Regions from separate parts of the Lentzea flaviverrucosa genome, predicted to be linked through region 2. Evidence: riboswitches for the same ligand, from Rfam matches in the RefSeq annotation. Region 2 holds a riboswitch; each other region holds the start of a gene.

Region 1 (2,258 bases), on a different contig from region 2:
CGCGGCGACGAAGCGCGCGTTCCGGCTGGAGTTCGGCTTCCTCGGCACCGAGAACCTGCTGATCTCGCTGATCGACACCGTCGGGCCCGGCCGCAAGCTCGGCGTGCGGTCGCTGGCGGCCCAGGCGATGGCGCGGGGGCCGGAGCACTGGGCCGACGACGACGGTGGCGTCGTTCCCGAGGCTCATCCGGACGTCACGGCGTTGATGAACACCGCGTGCGACAAGAGTCTCATCGGGACCGTGCTGCCCGTCAGCCGTGCGCTGGAGGAGTGTCTGCTCGGGGCGGTCGCTCTGGCCGGCGACGGCGTGCTGACCACGACCCACCTCTCGCTCGCGTTGCTGGAGCAGGGTTCCGGGCGTGCCGCCGACCTGTTCGTGCTGCGCGGAGTCGACGTCGAGGCGACGGCCGCCGCTGTGCGGACCGATGCCGCTCGACGCCACGCGGAGGTCGAGGAAGCGCCCGCCGTGCGGTTGCTGCGCAAGGCGGGAGCGCTGGAGGGGGACTCCGGCGGCGGGTACGTGCGCTGGCTGCTGCGCTGGGTCGCGCGCGGCCAGGGACTGGGCGGGCCGGTGCTGACCGTCGTGCGCAACGAGGCCGGACGGCTGGCCGTGGCCGCGCGGCGAGAGGTGTCGTCCCGCGATCTGGTGGAGGCGGTGGTGTCGGTCGACCGCCAGTTGGAGGTGGCGGGCAGGAAGCTGAAGCCGGAGTTCGAGTCGGGCGGGGCGGCGGCGTTGCGCGAGGCGGGGATCGACCTGGCCGCGTTGCCCGTCAGCGGTGGCAGGGTGGAGCGTGCGATGGAACGGGCGAAGCTCGTCGCCGCTCGCCGCGGTGACGCCGTCGTGGGCACCAGGCACCTTCTCGTGGCGCTGCGCGACGACCCCGCCGACCCGGTCGCCGGGACGCTCGCCGGTCTTCCCACTGAGATGTAGGTCGCGTCCCTAGGGACTACGTGAGCTGCCTGCGGGTATTCTTCTCGGGTAGTCGCTGAACTCAGGCGGGAGAGCCCGGGCTTCGAGCCCGGCGCCGAAGGAGCAAGTCCCTCCCCGGGAACCTCTCAGGCATCCAGGACCGCCAGAGCGAGACGCCTCTGGAAAGTGGAGTCCCCCGCAAGGGGAATCCCGCCGACGGTGAAAGCCCATCCTCGTGGTGGGTGAACCTCTCAGGCGCCCTTCGGGGTACGGACAGAGCGGGGAGGGCACAGGACACGTGTGCCCGCAGCCACCCCCGGAGGCGTTTGATGACGCAGGACCGCATTCCGCTCGCCGCTCTCGAGCACGGCACCCCGTTCGCCGACCGGCACGTGGGTCCGCGCCCCGCCGAGCTCGCGCGCATCCTCGACGTCATCGGCGTCGGGTCGCTCGAGGAGCTGGCCCAGCACGCGGTGCCTTCGTCCATCCACGAGCGCGACCTCGTGCTGGACCTGCCCGCCCCGGCCACCGAGACCGAGGCGCTGGCCGAGCTGCGTGAGCTCGCGTCGCAGAACCGCCCGATGACGCAGATGATCGGCCTCGGCTACTACGACACCGTGACGCCGGGCGTGATCCTGCGCAACGTGCTCGAGTCGCCCGCCTGGTACACCGCGTACACGCCGTACCAGCCCGAGATCTCGCAGGGCCGCCTCGAAGCGCTGCTGAACTTCCAGACCATGGTCGGCGACCTGACGGGCCTGCCGGTCGCGAACGCGTCCATGCTGGACGAGTCGACCGCCGCCGCCGAGGCGATGACGCTGGTGCGCCGCGCCGGCAAGTCCAAGTCGAACAAGTTCGTCATCGACGCGGACACGCTGCCGCAGACGCTGGCCGTCATCGAGACGCGCGCCGAGCCGCTCGGCATCGAGATCGTCGTCGCGGACCTGTCCCAGGGCATCGAGGGCCTCGGCCTCGGTGGCGACTTCTTCGGCGTGCTGCTGTCGTACCCCGGTGCGTCCGGTGTGGTGCGCGACCAGGCCGCGTTGATCGAGGAGATCCACGCCGCCGGCGCCCAGGCCGTCGTCGTCGCCGACCTGCTGTCGCTGACGCTGCTGCGCGCGCCGGGTGAGATCGGCGCGGACGTCGTCATCGGCACCACGCAGCGCTTCGGCGTGCCGATCGGCTTCGGTGGCCCGCACGCCGGTTACATGGCCGTCCGGTCCGGTCTGGAGCGCCAGTTGCCCGGCCGTCTCGTCGGTGTCTCCGTCGACGCCGACGGCTCGCTGGCCTACCGCCTCGCGCTGCAGACGCGCGAGCAGCACATCCGCCGCGAGAAGGCCACGTCGAA
Region 2 (2,258 bases):
GCGCGAGGAGCTGGTCGCCGGTCAGGAACGGGTGCGGCAACGGCGTGGAGTCCGGTTTGATCCGGTCGGTGCCGCTGGCGTTCTCGTCGACGACGAACCCGCCGCCGATCGAGTAGTAGACGGCCCGCTCGACCGGCTCGCCGTCCGCGTACGCCTCGAAGCTCATCCCGTTGGGGTGCAACGGGAGTGACTTGCGACGGTGCATGACGAGGTCGCGGTCGTGCACGAAGTCGATCTCGTGCGTGCCGCCGAGCTTCAGCCGGCGGCTGGAGATGATCTCCTCGACGCGTTCGGCCGCGGCGGTGGGGTCGACTTCTTCGGGGAGGTTGCCTTCCAGGCCGAGGAAGACGGCCTTGGGGCTGCCGTGGCCGTGGCCGGTCGCGCCGAGCGAGCCGAACAGCTCGACGTGCACGCGGTCCACTTCGGACGCACGCGCGCCGAGCTTCTCGACGAACATCGCGGCCGCGCGCATCGGTCCGACCGTGTGGGAGCTGGACGGTCCGATGCCGACGGAGAACAGGTCGAAAACGCTGATCGCCACTGATCAGTCCTTCGTGGTGGTGGGGCGGTCAGTCAGACTTGGTGAGCTCGGCGTACTTCGCCGCCGTGAGCAGGTTCTCCGCCGAGTCCACGCGGACCCTGAACAACCAGCCGGCACCGTACGGGTCGCTGTTCACGACGGCCGGGTCGTCCACGACGGCGCTGTTGACCTCGATCACCTCACCGGTGACGGGCGAGAACAGGTCGCTCACGGACTTGGTGGACTCCAGCTCGCCGCAGACCTCGTTGGTGACGACCTTGGCACCGACCTCGGGCAGCTGGATGTACACGATGTCGCCGAGCGCGTCGGCCGCGTACTCGGTGATTCCGCAGGTCAGCGGGTCCTGGGTGCCCGGCGTCCAGTCGACCCACTCGTGCTCGACGGTGTAGAGCAGGTTCTCGGGGAACTCCACGGCGCGACTCCTCTGGCTGTGACGGGTCAGGAAACTTGCGCCCCCTCCGCCGTGCAGAGTTGCCTACCCCGGGTGGTCTTGCTGCCTGAGAGTGTGCGGGAGCTTGCCCCTTCGGCGCCTCGACCAGTTCGTCGAGGTCTCTCCCACGCGGGTTCTGGCGCTGGCGCGCCGCGGCCGGTGTTCAGTTGTCCGGGGCGAACGCTATGTGCGGCCCCCGCCGAGTGTCAACGCGGGACGGTCGAGCGGAACGCGAACGGAGCTCAGGTCGCTTTGTCCTGGATGAACAACCAGCGGGGTGGCAGATAGTGCGACCAGCACAGTGACATGACCTTGTGACTGGCCCACATTATGAGATGTCGGCCACCGAACGGAGGAGTCATCGTGCGGATCGCAGTTCCTCGCGAGATCAAGAACCACGAGTACCGCGTCGCTCTCACGCCTGCCGGTGCGCACGAACTGACCAGCCGCGGGCACGACGTCTACGTCGAGCAGGGCGCCGGTCTCGGTTCCGCGATCACCGACGAGGAGTACCTCGCCGCGGGCGCCAAGATCCTCCCGACCGCCGATGACGTGTGGGCGGAGGGTGACCTGGTTCTCAAGGTCAAGGAGCCGATCGCCGAGGAGTACCCCCGTCTCCGCGCCGGCCAGACCCTCTTCACGTACCTGCACCTCGCCGCCGACAAGCCGCTGACCGAGGCGCTGCTGGCGTCCGGCACCACGGCCATCGCCTACGAGACCGTGCAACTGCCGAACCGCTCGCTGCCGCTGCTCGCCCCGATGTCCGAGGTCGCGGGCAGGCTTGCCCCGCAGGTCGGCGCGTTCTCGCTGATGAAGCCCTCCGGTGGCCGCGGCGTGCTGCCCGGCGGCGTCCCCGGCGTCGCCCCGGCCCGCGTGGTCGTCATCGGCGGCGGTGTCGCCGGCGTCAACGCCGCCACCATCGCCGTCGGCATGGGCGCGGACGTGCAGATCCTCGACACCAACGTCGACCGCCTGCGCCAGATCGACGCCCAGTTCCAGGGCCGTCTGCGCACGCTCGCCTCGAACTCGTTCGCCATCGAGCAGGCCGTCCGCGAGGCCGACCTGGTCGTCGGCGCCGTGCTCGTCCCCGGTGCCGCGGCCCCGAAGCTCGTCTCGAACGCGCTGGTCGCCGACATGTTGCCGGGTTCGGTGCTCGTCGACATCGCCATCGACCAGGGCGGTTGCTTCGAGGACTCCCGCGCCACGACGCACGCCGAGCCGACCTACGAGGTCCACAACTCGGTGTTCTACTGCGTCGCGAACATGCCGGGCGCCGTCCCGCGCACC
Region 3 (2,258 bases), on a different contig from region 2:
GTTGGACCAGCGCGCGCTCGACTACCGCGCCGCCGGCCTCTCTCCTGCCGACCTCGGTCGGCGCCTGGGACCGATGACGGTTCTCCAGCACCTCCGCCGCGGTTCTGCCGCAGCCTGGTGCGTCGCACGTCTGCAGAGGCAGCGCCGGGACGGCGTGGCGTAGTGGGAAACGGGCTCTCGGAGGCGGGAGCCCCGTAACCACACACCTCGAAGGGCGGCCTCCTGTCAGGAGGCCTCACCCAAGTAGTGTGGAGGTCGTGCGCGGCCTCCTTACCCCCCAACGAGTGTTGATCGCGTTCGCCTGTCTGGCGGCGCTGATCGTCTGTTGCGGGCTCGCGTACTGGCAGTGGCAGCGCTTCGAGTCCGCCAGCGGCACGTTCCAGAACCTCGGGTACGTGCTCCAGTGGCCGCTCTTCGGCCTCTTCCCCCTCTTCATGGTGTGGCGTTTCCGCCGTTTGGTGCGCCAGAACCGTGACGCGGATCTCGCAGCCGAGCCGGTTGCGCCCGCCCCCAAGCCGGTAGCTACCGTTGACGCCGTCAAACCCGCGCCTGTCGAGCACTTCGACGATGAAGAAGACGCGGAGCTCGCGGCCTACAACCGCATGCTCGCGGACCTCAACGCGCGGGACGGTCGTTGAGCGAAGGCGGGCAGATGAAGGGTGCGTTGACCCGGTTCAGGGTCATGGCTTACGTGGTCGGAGTCTTCCTGCTGCTCCTGGTCGTGGCCATGGTGCTCAAGTACGCCGCGGACATGGACGGCGCGATGAAGGTCGTCGGCCCGATCCACGGCTTCCTCTACGCCATCTACCTGGTGATTTCCGTCGACCTGGCGCTGAAGCTGCGCTGGTCGATCAAGGGCACCGCGCTGGTGCTGGTCGCCGGCACGATCCCGTTCCTGTCCTTCTGGGCGGAGCGCAAGGTGGTCGAGAAGACTGCGCAGGGCGTCCCGCTGTGACGTTTGGCCTGCTAGCGTCTGGGGCTGACAACTGAACACGGCCGTCGATGTCGCGCGGGAGAGTCCCCTTGAGTGGGGACACCGTAGGAGCAACTCCTCCCCGGAATCTCTCAGGTACAGGTACCGCCCGACGAAGGCAACTCTGAAAAGCAGGCTCATCAGCAGCCTCGCCCACGGTGCAAGCCGCGCTCCGCGCGGTGAAGCTCTCAGGCTCATGACAGAGGGGGAGGCTCGCTCTAGTGAGGAGTCTCCGATGGACCGTGTCATTCTTCTGATGCCTCAGCCGGCCGCGTCCGGCTCTTCGGCGCACCCTGGAGGAGCGTTCTGATGTCCCGCCTCACGCCTCTGAACGCCGAGCACGAGCAGCTCGGCGCGATGTTCACCGACTTCGCGGGCTGGCGGATGCCGCTGCGCTACTCGTCCGAACTCGCGGAGCACCACGCGGTGCGCACTACCGCGGGCCTGTTCGACCTCACGCACATGGGTGAGATCGTCCTGACCGGACCGCAGGCCGGTGAGGCCCTCGACTACGCGCTGGTCGGCCACATCTCGGCACTGGCCGTCGGCAAGGCGCGCTACACGATGATCACGCAGGCCGACGGCGGCGTGATCGACGACCTGATCGTGTACCGCCTGGGAGACCAGGAGTTCATGGTCGTCGCGAACGCCTCGAACGCCCTCGTCGTCGCCGAGGCCCTGGTCGAGCGCGCAGCCGGGTTCGACACCGTCGTGACGGACAAGTCGACCGACTACGCGCTGATCGCGATCCAGGGCCCGAAGTCGGTCGAGATCCTCTCCGGCCTGACCGACACCGACCTGTCGACGGTCAAGTACTACGCCTCGTACCCGTCCACCGTGGCCGGTGTCGAGGCGCTGCTCGCCCGCACCGGGTACACCGGCGAGGAGGGCTTCGAGCTCTTCGTCGCGCCCGCCGACGCACCCGCCGTCTGGGCGGCGTTGCTGGGGGCCGGCGAGGCGCACGAGCTCAAGCCGTGCGGTCTCGGCTGCCGCGACACGTTGCGTCTCGAAGCCGGGATGCCCCTGTACGGCAACGAACTCACGACGTCGCTGACGCCCTACAACGCGAACCTGGGCCGCGTCGTGAAGCTCGACAAGCCCGGCGACTTCGTGGGTCGCGACGCGCTGACCAAGGTCGCCGAGTCCGGGGTGGACTCGGTCCTGGTCGGACTGAAGACCCCTGAGCGCCGCGCCCCGCGCCACGGTTACGCGGTGCTCGACGGCGACGAGGTCGTGGGCGAGGTGACGTCGGGCGCGCTGTCCCCGACCCTCGGCTACTCCGTCG

The links. Region 2 has a riboswitch for glycine ahead of gcvH (glycine cleavage system protein GcvH). Riboswitches for the same ligand answer to the same signal wherever they lie in the genome.
Region 1: it holds a riboswitch for glycine, as region 2 does, so the genes downstream of both, gcvP (aminomethyl-transferring glycine dehydrogenase) here and gcvH (glycine cleavage system protein GcvH) in region 2, are expected to answer to the same signal.
Region 3: it holds a riboswitch for glycine, as region 2 does, so the genes downstream of both, gcvT (glycine cleavage system aminomethyltransferase GcvT) here and gcvH (glycine cleavage system protein GcvH) in region 2, are expected to answer to the same signal.

The regions. Positions count from the first base shown of each region.
Region 1 is NZ_QQAU01000019.1:32,629-34,886, forward strand. It holds gene DFR72_RS40275 (Clp protease N-terminal domain-containing protein) at 1-931, shown strand, start outside; glycine riboswitch at 988-1,083, shown strand; gene gcvP (aminomethyl-transferring glycine dehydrogenase) at 1,240-2,258, shown strand, end outside.
Region 2 is NZ_QQAU01000002.1:538,566-540,823, forward strand. It holds gene DFR72_RS08565 (L-serine ammonia-lyase) at 1-541, opposite strand, end outside; gene gcvH (glycine cleavage system protein GcvH) at 570-953, opposite strand; glycine riboswitch at 1,017-1,109, opposite strand; gene ald (alanine dehydrogenase) at 1,335-2,258, shown strand, end outside.
Region 3 is NZ_QQAU01000006.1:220,522-222,779, reverse strand. It holds gene DFR72_RS20820 (hypothetical protein) at 1-163, shown strand, start outside; gene DFR72_RS20815 (hypothetical protein) at 285-638, shown strand; gene DFR72_RS20810 (DUF3817 domain-containing protein) at 653-955, shown strand; glycine riboswitch at 1,001-1,091, shown strand; glycine riboswitch at 1,093-1,183, shown strand; gene gcvT (glycine cleavage system aminomethyltransferase GcvT) at 1,283-2,258, shown strand, end outside.